One region of the Tardiphaga sp. 215_C5_N2_1 genome, then DNA from elsewhere that is predicted to be linked to it. Evidence: riboswitches for the same ligand, from Rfam matches in the RefSeq annotation. Region 1 holds a riboswitch; each other region holds the start of a gene.
The links. A riboswitch is a leader RNA that binds a small molecule or an ion and turns the genes downstream of it on or off. The one in region 1 is predicted to bind cobalamin.

Region 2: it holds a riboswitch for cobalamin, as region 1 does, so the genes downstream of both, AB7828_RS26895 (ribonucleoside-diphosphate reductase subunit alpha) here and AB7828_RS12605 (TonB-dependent receptor plug domain-containing protein) in region 1, are expected to answer to the same signal.
Region 3: it holds a riboswitch for cobalamin, as region 1 does, so the genes downstream of both, metE (5-methyltetrahydropteroyltriglutamate--homocysteine S-methyltransferase) here and AB7828_RS12605 (TonB-dependent receptor plug domain-containing protein) in region 1, are expected to answer to the same signal.

Annotation. Positions count from the first base shown of each region.
Region 1 is NZ_CP197240.1:2,627,136-2,631,539, forward strand. Features, by position in the region: gene AB7828_RS12595 (O-acetylhomoserine aminocarboxypropyltransferase) at 11-1,306, shown strand; gene AB7828_RS12600 (alpha/beta fold hydrolase) at 1,310-2,098, shown strand; cobalamin riboswitch at 2,145-2,349, shown strand; gene AB7828_RS12605 (TonB-dependent receptor plug domain-containing protein) at 2,382-4,358, shown strand; gene AB7828_RS12610 (FecCD family ABC transporter permease) at 4,352-4,404, shown strand, end outside.
Region 2 is NZ_CP197240.1:5,662,533-5,666,936, forward strand. Features, by position in the region: gene AB7828_RS26880 (HD domain-containing protein) at 1-83, opposite strand, end outside; gene AB7828_RS26885 (GlxA family transcriptional regulator) at 256-1,215, shown strand; gene AB7828_RS26890 (hypothetical protein) at 1,283-1,405, opposite strand; cobalamin riboswitch at 1,595-1,809, shown strand; gene AB7828_RS26895 (ribonucleoside-diphosphate reductase subunit alpha) at 1,929-4,404, shown strand, end outside.
Region 3 is NZ_CP197240.1:1,005,228-1,009,631, reverse strand. Features, by position in the region: gene metE (5-methyltetrahydropteroyltriglutamate--homocysteine S-methyltransferase) at 1-2,356, opposite strand, end outside; cobalamin riboswitch at 2,461-2,672, opposite strand; gene AB7828_RS04675 (M23 family metallopeptidase) at 2,841-4,244, opposite strand; gene AB7828_RS04670 (protein-L-isoaspartate(D-aspartate) O-methyltransferase) at 4,352-4,404, opposite strand, start outside.

The DNA of each region.
Region 1 (4,404 bases):
TAAAACGACCATGCCAGCACCCAAACCGCCTGCTTTCGAAACGCTGAGTCTGCATGCCGGCCAGCATCCGGACGCAATCACCGGCGCGCGCGCCGTGCCGATCTACCAGACCACGTCCTATGTGTTTCAGGATTCGGATCACGCCGCTGCACTGTTCAATCTCGAACGCGCCGGCCACATCTATACGCGCATTTCAAATCCGACGACGGCGGTGCTGGAAGAGCGACTCGCCGCACTTGAGAACGGCGTCGGCGCGGTGTGCACCGCATCCGGCATGGCGGCGCTGCATCTGGCCATCGCCACATTGCTCAATGCCGGCGATCACATCGTGGCGTCGTCCTCGCTCTATGGCGGCACCATCAACTTGCTGGCGCATACGCTGCCGCGCTTCGGCATCACCACGAGTTTCGTCAAGCCGCGCGATCTCGACGCCTTCAAGGCGGCGATCAAGCCGACCACGAAACTGGTGATCGGCGAAACCATCGGCAATCCCGGCCTCGAAGTGCTCGACATTCCCGCCGTTGCCGAGATCGCGCATGCCGCAAAGATTCCGCTGCTGATCGACAATACTTTCGCGACGCCGTTCCTGTCGCGGCCGATCGAGCTCGGCGCCGACATCGTGATGAACTCGGCCACCAAATGGATCGGCGGCCATGGCATCGCCATCGGCGGCGTGATCGTCGATGGCGGCCGCTTCGACTGGCACGCTTCCGGCAAATTCCCGCAATTGACCGAACCCTATGCCGGTTATCACGGCATTGTCTTCGACGAGCAATTCGGCACTGCAGCCTTCATCATGCGCGCCCGCACGGAAGGATTGCGCGATTTCGGCGCCTGTCTCTCGCCGACCAATGCGTTCCAGCTTCTGCAAGGCGTCGAGACACTGGGCATTCGCATGGAGCGCCATATGGCCAATACACATGCGGTGCTGGCGGCGCTCACGGCCAACAAGGCGGTCGACTGGGTGCTGCATCCGTCGCTGGAGAACCATCCGGATTACGAACTCGCGAAACGCCTGCTGCCGCGCGGCGCCGGCTCCATCGTCTCGTTTGGTATCAAGGGCGGCCGCAATGCCGGCCGCAAATTCATCGAAGCGCTGAAACTCACCAGCCATCTCGCCAATGTCGGCGACGCCAAGACACTGGTCATTCATCCCGGAAGCACCACGCATCAGCAGATGGACGCCGAGCAACTCAAGGCCGCCGGTATCGGCGAGGAGCTGATCCGTCTCTCCATCGGCATCGAAGCCGCCGATGACATCATCGATGACCTCGCGCAGGCGCTGCGCATCTCGCAGAAGGGCTGAGCGATGCAACTCACCGTCAACGGTCACAAGACCTATATCGCGAATGGCGGCCGCACGTTCGATCCTTCCCTGCCGGTGGTCGTGATGATCCACGGCGCCGGCTTCGATCACTCGACCTGGGCGCTGCATACGCGCTGGTTCGCGCATCATGGCTTCGCCGTGCTGGCGCCGGATCTGCCCGGCCATGGTCGCTCAAAGGGTGAAGCGCTCACGACCATCGCCGATCTCGCAGACTGGACCGCAGCATTGATCGAGGCTGCAGGCGCAAAGACTGCGCGACTGATCGGCCATTCCATGGGCTCGCTAATCGCATTGGAGACCGCCGCGCGGCATCCGGGCAAAATCACGCGCCTCGATCTGATGGGCACGGCAGGAACGATGACCGTCGGCCCGGATCTGCTCAAGGACGCCGAAGCCAATCAGCATTCCGCCATCGACATGGTGTCGATCTGGGGGCTCGGCTTTCGCGCCGAACTCGGCGGCAGCCTCGCGCCGGGGTTGTGGATGCATAGCGGTGCACAGCGCGTGCTCGAAGCCACAAAGCCGGGCGTGTTGTTCGCCGATCTCAACGCCTGCAATACATACCAGAATGCGCTGACCGCTGCGGGCCAGCTTGAAATCCCGGTCACGCTCATCCTCGGCGAACGGGACATGATGACTCCTGCCAAGGCCGGCAAGACCCTGGCCGCCGCATTGAAAAACGCCCGCACGGTGATTCTGCCGGGTACGGGCCACATGATGATGGTCGAACGTCCCGACGACGTGCTCGCCGCGCTACAGCACGAGCAATAGAGTCTAGAAGTCTTCGATGACTGTTGCACCGCGCGGCGCGCTGTGCTTCCTGTCCGGTGTTATCGGTGCCTCCGCAAGGAGGTGAAACGGGAATGCGGTGCGGGGAAATGTCCCCCTATGCCGCGGCTGCCCCCGCAACTGTAAGCGGCCATTCCAGGTCCACAAAGCCACTGAATTTGCATCGCAGATTCGGGAAGGCGGACCGGGAGACCACCGCGAGCCAGGAGACCGGCCGGTAACGAGTTTCACACTCGTTCGACGGTGGGTCGACGGAAGGGGTTATATGACTATCCGGAATTTGGCCGCAGGCACTGCGGCCGTTGTTGTTCTGTCCTGCTCTCACAGTGCTGCCCATGCGCAGTCCAGTGCCGAGCAACTCTCCGAAATCGTGGTGACGGCTGACAGAGCACCCGAACAGCTCAATCGCACTGGCAGTTCGATCAGCGTCGTGTCGGGCGAAACCATTGCGACCAGCAATCCCGGCTCGCTGGTCGATGCGCTGCGCACCGTGCCTGGTCTCGATATCAGTGAAAACGGCGGTCCGGGCGGCACCGCGAATGTGCGCTTGCGCGGCGGCAATACCGGCCAGACGTTGGTGATGATCGACGGCATCCGCGTCAACGATCCCACGGCGGCATCGGGCGACTTCGAATTCGCCATGTTCACGCCTTCGGCGATGGAGCGCATCGAAGTCCTGAAGGGCCCGCAGAGCGCGCTCTATGGCTCAGACGCCATGGGCGGCGTGATCAATATCATTACCAAGAAGGGCTCGGGCCCTGCGCAAGTTAACGTGCGCACCGAAGCCGGCAGCTATGGCACTGTCATGACGCAGGGATCGCTGACCGGCACCAACGGTCCGTGGTCCTACGCTTTCACAGGTGGCGGTCAGCATTCGAACGGTTTCTCGCGTTACGGTTATCGTATCCCTGCCCTCGAAGCACGTTTTCCGAATCTCGAAAACGACAGCTTCGATCGCGTCGGCGGCTCGGCGCGCATCGGCTACGATGCAGGCGAAGGCATCCGGCTGGAATCCGGCATCGTTCATTCGTTCACGCGCGCAGCCTACGATGCGGCCAGCGGTACATATCCAGATACAGGATCGTCCACTGACCGCCTGCTGCAAACCGTCTACGGCCGCGTTGGGATCGACTCGTTCGGTGGGGTGTTGACGCACAACATAACTGTCTCGAATACCCATACCGAGCGCTCGTTCAACGAACTCAGCTATCCACTCAGTATGCGGCCGCCGCCGGGCGCGACCGCGAGGATCTTGGATTACTGGGGCAACAGTCTCGGCGCAGAATACCAAGCGACGCTGAAACTTGGCGCTTTCGGCTCGCTGATCTACGGTGCCAAGACCCAGAGCGAAACGGCACAGACTTTCACCACGGGCATCCTTCCGACACCGACTGCAATGACCTCCACATTGTCGAAACGGCAGGACACAAATTCGGTGTTCGCGTTGTGGTCAGTCCCGATAGGAGAGCGGCTTAACATCACCCTCGGCGGCCGTGTAGATGACGTCGTCGATGTCGCTCGCTTCGAGACGTGGCGCGCGACTGCCGCCTATAACATCACGGAGACCGGGACCAAATTTCACGCCAGCGCCGGAACAGGCGCCAAGGCACCAACGCTGTTCCAGCTCTATTCACAGGCCAACGGCACCCCGTCGCTTTCCCCCGAAACGAACTTTGGCTACGATGCTGGTATCGATCAGAGCCTGTTCAACGGTCGCGTGGTAGTATCGGTCACAGGCTTCGCAACCGACTACAGCAATCTGATCAACTTTGTATCGTTTACACCTAGTGCATGCGCCGCTGACCAGAAGACGGGTTGCTATAACAACGTCGCACGCGCCGAAACCAGCGGTCTCGAAGTTGGCGCCAATGTGGACGTAATTCCCGGCCTGATGAAGTTCAACGCGGCCTACACCTATCTGCACGCGCAAGATCTCGGCAATGATACAGTGCTGGCACGTCGTCCCAAGAACTTCGCCCGCTTCGCACTCACGATCACGCCCACCGACAAGTGGATGATCGAGCCGCGCGTCACGACCGTGTCGAAGCGCTTCAGCAGCGCCAATCAAGTCGGTCAGGTCGATGCCTATACCCGTGTCGATCTCTATACCGAGTACAAGATCGATGCGAACTGGAAGGTCTTCGCCCGCGGTGAGAACATCTTGAATGAGCACTATCAGGAAGTGCTGAACTTCGGCACCACGGGACCTGCGGCTTACGCAGGCTTCAACGCCACATGGTAACCGCAGCGCCAGCAGCACAACGCCGAACGATCGCGACCATCGCGCT
Region 2 (4,404 bases), 3.0 Mb from region 1:
CTTTCGGTGTCGCGCACAAGCTGATCGACCTGACGGGCGAGGGCGCTGTCGGGCACTTTGATGCCGGCAATCGTTTTGCTCATGGGATGCTCCTTGCAGGGTTGTTGTGATGCGTCCGTTGTCGCCGGCGGGCGGTGTCCTCGCAATCACGCCGCGCCCTGCAAAGCTGCCATTCGCCCGTGATTTCCTGCCGGAAGGCGACTATCTGTTCCGTAACGCTTGGGTTCACTGCCATCGATGGAATGAAGCATCACCATGAAGACTGTTGCTCTTGCGATCTTTCCGGGCGTCCAGTCGCTGGACGTAGCCGGTCCGCTTGATGTGTTCATGGAGGCCAATGGCTTCGTCGCGCCGGGCGACGGCTACGACATCACACTTGTCGCTGCAGACTGCGCGCCGCTACGTGCATCGAACGGTTTGCGGATATCCGCCGATCTGGCGTTCAGTGATGCGAACAAACCCTGGGATTTGGTGCTGGTGGCCGGCGGGCCTGGCCTGCCGACGGCAGAGGCCGACCCGCAGCTTACAGAGTGGCTGGCCAATACGGCGCTCCAGGCGGGGCGTTACGGTTCGGTGTGCACCGGGGCATTTGCGCTTGGTCATGCCGGCCTGCTTGACGACAAGACGGTGACGACGCACTGGCAGAATGCGCCGCTATTGGCGTTGCGTTTCCCCAAGGCACATGTGGAGTTCGATCGCATCTATAGCCGCGATGGCGCGCTGGTGACGTCGGCCGGTGTCACCGCAGGGATCGATTTGGGTCTCGCGCTGGTCCAGGAAGATCATGGCGCGGATGTCGCCCTGGCCGTAGCCAAGCGTCTGGTTGTGGTGGCGCAGCGCCAGGGTGGCCAGTCGCAATTCAGTCCCTATCTGGTACCGCCGGCCGAGCCGGATTCACCGATTGCGCGAGTCCATGCCCATGTCATGGCGCATCTGCGTGACGCGCACAGCGTGGATGAACTGGCCGATGTGGCGGGCATGAGCGCGCGCACCTTCGCGCGGGTGTTCAAGCTCGAGACCAAAATGACGCCGGCAGATTTTGTGGAGGGCGCCCGGATCGACACGGCACGCAACCGCCTCGAAGGCAGCGATCTGCCGCTGAAGGTGGTGGCTTATGAATCCGGTTTCACCACCGCCGAACATATGCGTCAGGTCTTCGTGCGGCGGCTGGGCCTGACACCCAGCCACTATCGGGCCAGCTTTCGCACGGTCTGATCCGCTCAGGCGAGTTGCAGCGAAGAAATCGGATCGCTCGCAGGAAAGCTGTCCATCAGCGCTTCGTTCAGCATTTCGTCGAGGCGCGCCGGGCGATCTGCTCCGTCGTCTCGAACGCCGTGAGCGCACCCGCTCGCTCTACGAAAGCGTTGAAGTTGATCCTTTCAGTGGTCGTCATCAGGTCGCGCATCGCATCCTCCATCGGTTGATCACGATGTTCTGCGCTTCGCGGTGCTCGGCGGCAACGAATCGCATCGTTCAGAAACCGCCAACGATCCCGCGGTTTCCGCCACACAAGCGGTTGTCCACTGAACCAACAGCCCTACCGAATTTGTTGCGTTCGGCTTCAATGCCCGCTTGACACTTCACCGCGGGTCACACCAAATGTAGATGTCACGGTCCGCCCTGTCGCAAGACTTGGTGGCTAAGAGGGAAGCCGGTAAAGACGCTGTTTTGCGTCATATTCCGGCGCTGCCCCCGCAACTGTAAGCAGTGAGTCTGTTTCGATTGAAGTCACTGATGCGCAAGCATCGGGAAGGCTGAAACAGACATTGACCTGCGAGCCAGGAGACCTGCCGCGACACCAGAACGTCCATGGGCGGGGTGTCCCAGCGGTCGCTTGCAGGCAATGCCGGCGGATCTCCGCCGTGTATTTTGCAGCGTCCTTTCGGCCCCAGCCCCCATTACTTGATGCATCACACGGGGTCTTGCCGATGCCTACTTCCTCTTCCGCTTTGTCCAACGGACGCGATGCGGCTCATGCGCCGCTGATTCAACTGTCGCCGGAAACGCTCGCTGCGCCTGCGCGCGAACCCTCGATGCAGATCATCCGACGCAACGGCACGGTGTCGCCGTTCGACGGCAGCAAGATTTCCGTGGCCATGACCAAGGCTTTCCTCGCGGTCGAGGGCCACACGGCAGCGGCCTCGCGCCGCGTCCATGAGGCGGTGGAACAGCTGACCGGCGAAGTCGTGGCCGCACTGACGCGCCGCGTCGGTGAGGGGCGCACCTTCCATATCGAGGACGTCCAGGATCAGGTCGAGCTAGCGCTGATGCGCAGCGAGCACCACAAGGTGGCCCGCGCCTATGTGCTGTACCGCGAGGAGCGCGCTCGCACCCGCGCCGAGGAACTGGCCGCGAAGCCGGCGCTCGTCTCCAGCGCACCGGTGCTGCATGTCACGCTCGCCAATGGCACCCGTGCGCCGCTCGATTCGGCGCGTCTGGCGCTGATCGTCAACGAGGCCTGCGCCGGCCTGGACGGCGTCGATGCCGCGCCCGTGCTGGAGGAAACGCGCCGCAATCTCTATGACGGCATCACGCTGGATGAGCTGGCACTGGCCGGCATCATGGCCGCGCGCACGTTGGTGGAACAGGAGCCGAACTACACCTTTGTCAGCGCCCGCCTGCTCCTCGACAAACTGCGTACCGAAGTCCTGTCCTTTGTCGGGGGCACGCCGACCCACGCGTCGCAGGCCGACATGACCACGCGTTACGCCGAATATTTCGGCGCCTATATCAAGACCGGCATTGCGGCCGAGCTGCTCGATCCCGAACTCGCGCGCTTCGATCTCAAGCGAATCTCGGCAGCGCTGAAGCCGGAGGGTGATCTCCAGTTTCAGTTCCTGGGCCTGCAAACGCTCTATGACCGGTACTTCCTGCATGTGCAGGGCAATCGGATCGAACTGCCGCAGGCGTTCTTCATGCGCGTTGCCATGGGCCTCGCGCTGCGCGAGATCGACCGCGAAGCCCGCGCGATCGAATTCTACAACCTGCTGTCGTCGTTCGACTTCATGGCCTCGACGCCGACGCTGTTCAATTCCGGCACGCTGCGGCCGCAGCTGTCGTCCTGCTTCCTCACGACGGTGGCCGACGATCTCGACGGCATCTTTAAGTCGGTGAAGGACAACGCACTGCTGGCGAAATATTCCGGCGGTCTCGGCAATGACTGGACGCGCGTGCGCGGTCTCGGCGCGCATATCAAGGGTACCAATGGCGAGAGCCAGGGCGTGGTGCCATTCCTCAAGGTCGCCAACGATACGGCCATCGCCGTCAACCAGGGCGGCAAGCGCAAGGGCGCGGTCTGCGCCTATCTCGAGACCTGGCACATCGACATCGAGGAATTTCTCGATCTCCGCAAGAACACCGGCGACGACCGCCGCCGCACGCACGATATGAACACTGCCAACTGGGTGCCGGATCTGTTCATGCAGCGCGTCGAGGCCGACGGCGAATGGACGCTGTTCTCGCCCGACGAGACGCCGGAACTGCATGATCTCTACGGCAAGCCATTCGCGGAGCGTTACGCGGCTTACGAAGAAAAGGCCGCGCGTGGAGAAATCCGCGTGTTCAAGAAAGTGCGCGCAACTGACCTGTGGCGCCGCATGCTGACCATGGTGTTCGAGACCGGCCACCCCTGGATCACCTTCAAGGACCCCTGCAATCTGCGTTCGCCGCAGCAGCATGCCGGCGTGATCCATTCATCGAATCTCTGCACGGAGATCACGCTGAACACGTCGGACGACGAAGTGGCCGTCTGCAATCTCGGTTCGGTCAATCTGCTGAACCACATCGGCAAAGTCGGCCTGGATCATGCGCAGCTCAAGCGCACCGTGACCACGGCGATGCGGATGCTCGACAATGTCATCGACATCAATTTCTACACCATCCCGGAAGCACGCCGTTCCAACCTCAAGCACCGTCCGGTCGGTCTGGGTCTGATGGGCTTCCAGGATGCGCTGCAGGTGCAGGGCATCGCGATGGCATCGGATGCGGCCGTGGCGTTTGCCGACACCAGCATGGAGGCGATTGCCTTCTATTCCATCTCGGCGTCGGTCGATCTCGCCGCCGAGCGCGGCCGCTATCCGTCCTTCGAGGGATCGCTGTGGAGCCGCGGCATCCTGCCAATCGACTCAATCGAGATCCTTGCGGAGGCCCGCGGTGGTGTGCAGATGGATCGCTCGACCACGCTCGACTGGAACGGCCTGCGTGACCGCGTGAAGTCCACCGGCATGCGCAATTCCAACGTGATGGCGATCGCGCCGACGGCGACGATTTCCAACATTTGCGGCGTCGCGCAGTCGATCGAGCCGGCCTATCAGAACCTCTATGTGAAATCGAACATGTCGGGCGATTTCACGGTGGTGAACGCCTTCCTCGTGCGCGATCTGAAAAAGAGGGGCCTGTGGGACG
Region 3 (4,404 bases), 1.6 Mb from region 1:
CGACCATATTCACGAGCGCAGGCCGCACCTCCTCCCATTTGCGGGTCTTCAGCCCGCAATCGGGATTGATCCAGAGCTGGGAGTCCGCCAGCCGCTGCCGTGCAAGCTTGAGCAGATCGACCATATCGCGCGTTTCAGGCACCCGCGGCGAGTGGATGTCGTAAACGCCCGGACCTATCTCGTTCGGGTACTTGTAGGTCCTGAATGCATCGAGCAGTTCCATCTTCGACCGTGACGTTTCGATGGAGATCACGTCGGCGTCCATGGCACCGATCGCGTCGATGATGTCGTTGAACTCCGAATAGCACATGTGCGTATGGATCTGTGTGTCATCCCGCACGCCTGACGAACAGATGCGGAAGCTCTCCACGGCCCAATCGAGATAGGACTTCCATTCCGATTTGCGCAGCGGAAGCCCTTCGCGGAGTGCCGCTTCGTCGATCTGGATCATACCGGCCCCCGCCTTTTCAAGATCGGCCACCTCATCGCGTATCGCGAGCGCGATCTGGCGACACGCAACTTCGCGGGGAATGTCGTCACGCACGAATGACCAGTTCAGAATCGTGACGGGCCCTGTCAGCATCGCCTTCATCGGCCGCTCGGTGAGCGACTGCGAGTACTGCCACCATTCGACGGTCATGGGATGCGGCCGGGACACGTCGCCGAACAGCACCGGTGGCCGCACGCAGCGGGAGCCATAGGACTGGACCCAGCCGTATTTGGTGAAGGCGAAGCCGGCGAGCTGTTCGCCAAAATACTGCACCATGTCGTTGCGCTCGAACTCGCCATGCACCAGCACGTCGAGACCGATGTTCTCCTGCCAGCGCACTGCCCTCGCCGTCTGGTTCTGCAGGAACGTCTTGTAGGCGGCATCGCTGAGCGTGCCCCTGACATGGGCCCCGCGAGCGTTTCTCACTTCCGCGGTCTGCGGAAACGAGCCGATGGTCGTGGTCGGAAATGCCGGCAGCTTGAAGCGCCGATGCTGCTCGCTCGCGCGCGTGGCAAAATCGCTGCTGCGACGACGCATAGTCGCATCAACAGAAGCGACGCGTTTGGTGACAGCAAGATCGTGGATCTTCGACGATGCGACCCGCGCGGCTGCCGCCGCATCCGACGCAGCGAGCTTTGCGGCGACATCCGCGCGACTACCAGCCAAGGCGGATCCGAGCGCCGCCAGTTCCTCCATTTTCTGGACTGAAAAGGCCAGCCAGCTTTTGACGTCCGGATCGAGCTCGGTCTCAAGGCCGAGATCGATCGGCACATGCAGCAGTGAGCAGGACGGCGCCAGCTCGACGCGATCCCGCCCCAGCAGATCGACCATGGGTTCCAACCCATCGAGGAGACTGGACAGATCGGACCGCCATATATTACGTCCATCGATCACGCCGAGCGAGAGGACCATGTCTTTGGGCGCCTTCGCAGCGACTTCATCGAACTGATCCTGCGCGCGGACCAGATCGAGATGAAGCCCGGCGACAGGGAGCGACAGGGCCAGATCGAGGTTGTCGCCAAGTTCGCCAAAGTAGGTGTTCAGCATGATCCTGAGCTGCGGGACCGCTTCGGCAAAAGCCGCATAAGTCTTTTGCAGCGCCTCCCGGGCCGGCGCGTCGAGATCGAGCACCAGACACGGCTCATCCAGTTGCACCCATTCGGCGCCTCTGTCGGCCAATTCCCCGAGCACCTCGACATAGACGGGCAGCAATCGATCGAGCAGCATCACCAGATCGAATGACGCATCCGCGCTCTTGGCCAGCTTCAGATAGGTTACAGGCCCGACCAGCACTGGTCGTGTCTGATAGCCGAGCGATCTCGCCTCCTCGTACTCCTTGATCGGTTTGCGCGACGCGAGACTGAACGTCTGATCCTGCGCCAGTTCAGGCACCATGAAGTGGTAGTTGGTATCAAACCATTTGGTCATCTCCTGTGCTGGTACGCCTTGCGACTTATCATGCGCATGAGAGCCGTGAGTGCAGGCCTCGTCATGCGCATCGCCTTGTGATCCACGCGCCATGGCAAAATAGGTCGCGAAGGAAACGTCTCCTCCCTTCCAGCCATAGACTTTGGGGATGGCGCCGACCATGACGCTGGTATCGAGCACCTGATCGTAGAAGGAGAAGTCGTTCGACGGCATGACCGTGATCCCGAGCGACTTCTGACGCGCCCAGTTTGCGGCACGCAACCCGACGCCGACATCGATCAGCGCATTCTCGTCGACTGCACCGGACCAATAGCTTTCCAGCGCCATCTTGAGCTCACGCCGCGGACCGATCCGTGGCGTTCCCAACGTAGCAACAGGAAGCAAGGACGTAGATTTGGCAGAAGACTTGGAAGAAGAAGACTTTGACACAGTAGACATGGCTTAACCCCAATGATTGGGGGCAAAAGGCCAAAGTGACACGTCTGGATTCCACGACGGCAGTCGCGGAATCGCAACCGCACCACCGGGACACCCCGCCCGAGGACGTTTATGTTGTCGAGGCAGGTCTCCTGGCTCGCGGGTCAATGCTGCTGTCCGGCCTTCCCAAAACCTTTGCAGGTCTCAGTGACTTTAATGGACAGCGGCTCACCGCTTACAGTTGCGGGGGCAGCTCCGGCCTTGGCTTAACGCCTCACCGGCTTCCCTCTTAGCTTCGGGCAAACCTTCCCGAAGAACCACGACATGTCCACATATGGGCAACATCGCGCGGCAGTCAACCGAGCTTGCGCGCGCAAGCTGCCCACTCGCAGCAGCGCGTTGAAGACTCCGGAGCTGGAGTGGGCCGTAGCCCCGAGATCAAACGCATCAAGCCCGGCACGAGGCCGGGCTTGCTTAAATGCGAACTACACTTCGTGGATTGCGCTTACGCCCCGTTGAGGAACTGCAGCGGATCGACCGGCGACGAGCCCTTGCGGATCTCGAAGTGAAGCTGCGGCGAAGTAACCTCACCGGACTGGCCGGACTTGCCGATCACCTGACCGCGCTTAATGGTCTCGCCACGCTTCACCATCAGCTCACTCGCATGGGCATATGCGGTGACGTAGCCGTTGGAGTGACGAACGAGGACCAGATTGCCGTAACCCTTCAGCTCGTTGCCGGAATAGGCAACGACGCCATCTTCGGCAGCCTTGATCGGCGTGCCTTCCGGCACGGCGACGTTGATGCCGTCGTTGGACTTACCATTGGTCTTGGCGCCATAGCCTGTGACCACGCGGCCGCGCACCGGCCAACGGAACGTCGGCAAAGCGCCGGTTGCGTCAGCGGCTTTAGTCGGCGATTCCGGCGCGGTTTCTTCAGGCGTCGTCGTGGCACTTGCCAGACGGGCCTTCTGTGCGGGCTCGGCAGAAGCAACACGGGCCACGGCAGCGGACGTGACCGCGCCAACCGGAGCGGCCGTCACGGCTGCGACGGGCGCAGCAAGCGGCGCGGCCGCGGGAGCCGCAGAAGCCGTACGCGCGCCCGGTATCGTAATCTTGGAGCCGAGCTTCAACTGGGCAGTCGGCGCCAGACCATTGGCGCGTGCGAGTTCGGCCACCGGCACGTTGTTCCGGCGCGAGATGCTCATCAGCGTATCGCCGCGATTGACAAAATGCGTGGTCGACGCGCCGACAGCAGGTTTGTTCGGAGCAGCGGCAACGGCCGGAGTTGCCGCAGCGCCCTGGCGCGGAATGATCAGCGACTGGCCGGGCGACAGCGCGCGGGGACCCTTGTAGCCATTGGCCTGCAGGATCGCAGCCGACGAGACGTTGTAGCGTTTCGCCAGACCATCGAGCGTATCGCTGGTGCCGACGATGATCGAGGTGCCGCCATCACGGGCAAGGCCGTTGGTCGCTGCAACCGAGCGCGGTGCCGTGGAGCCGGTGGTTTCGATCGGCGCACGTGCGGGCGGCGGCGTATACATACCGTTGCCGCCCCCGCTGACGGGAGCAGCCGATGCAACCGGACGGGCTGTCGGATAGGACTGCGGCGCCGAGATCGGCGGCGGCAAAGGCTGGGATTGATACTGCGGCTGCGGATTATAGGCCGGACGCTGATACTGCGGCAGTTCCTGGCGCTCGACCGGCGCACGTGGTGCCCGCTGCGGCACAGAGCCGGTGGTTTCGCCCTGCCAGCCAAAGCCACGGGACTGCCCCGAGTCAAAACTTGGATTCTGAGATAGGCGTGTCTGCATGTCGGCGCTGCAGCCCGCAAAACCGATAGACATCAGCGCCAGCACCGCGACCTGCGGAGCGCGACGCGAGTAAAGCAACTCGACAACGCTGGACATTGGTTACTCACTCATACGCAACAAACAACTGAATTGAGTAAACACCGTCTCCGTTACCAAGCCTTTAACCTTGCGACCAACACGTGACAGTCGTTCACGAACTTTTTTCAGAGTTCGCGCGCGATGCCCGGCAGCGCTGGCACAAAACGCACGTCCACCA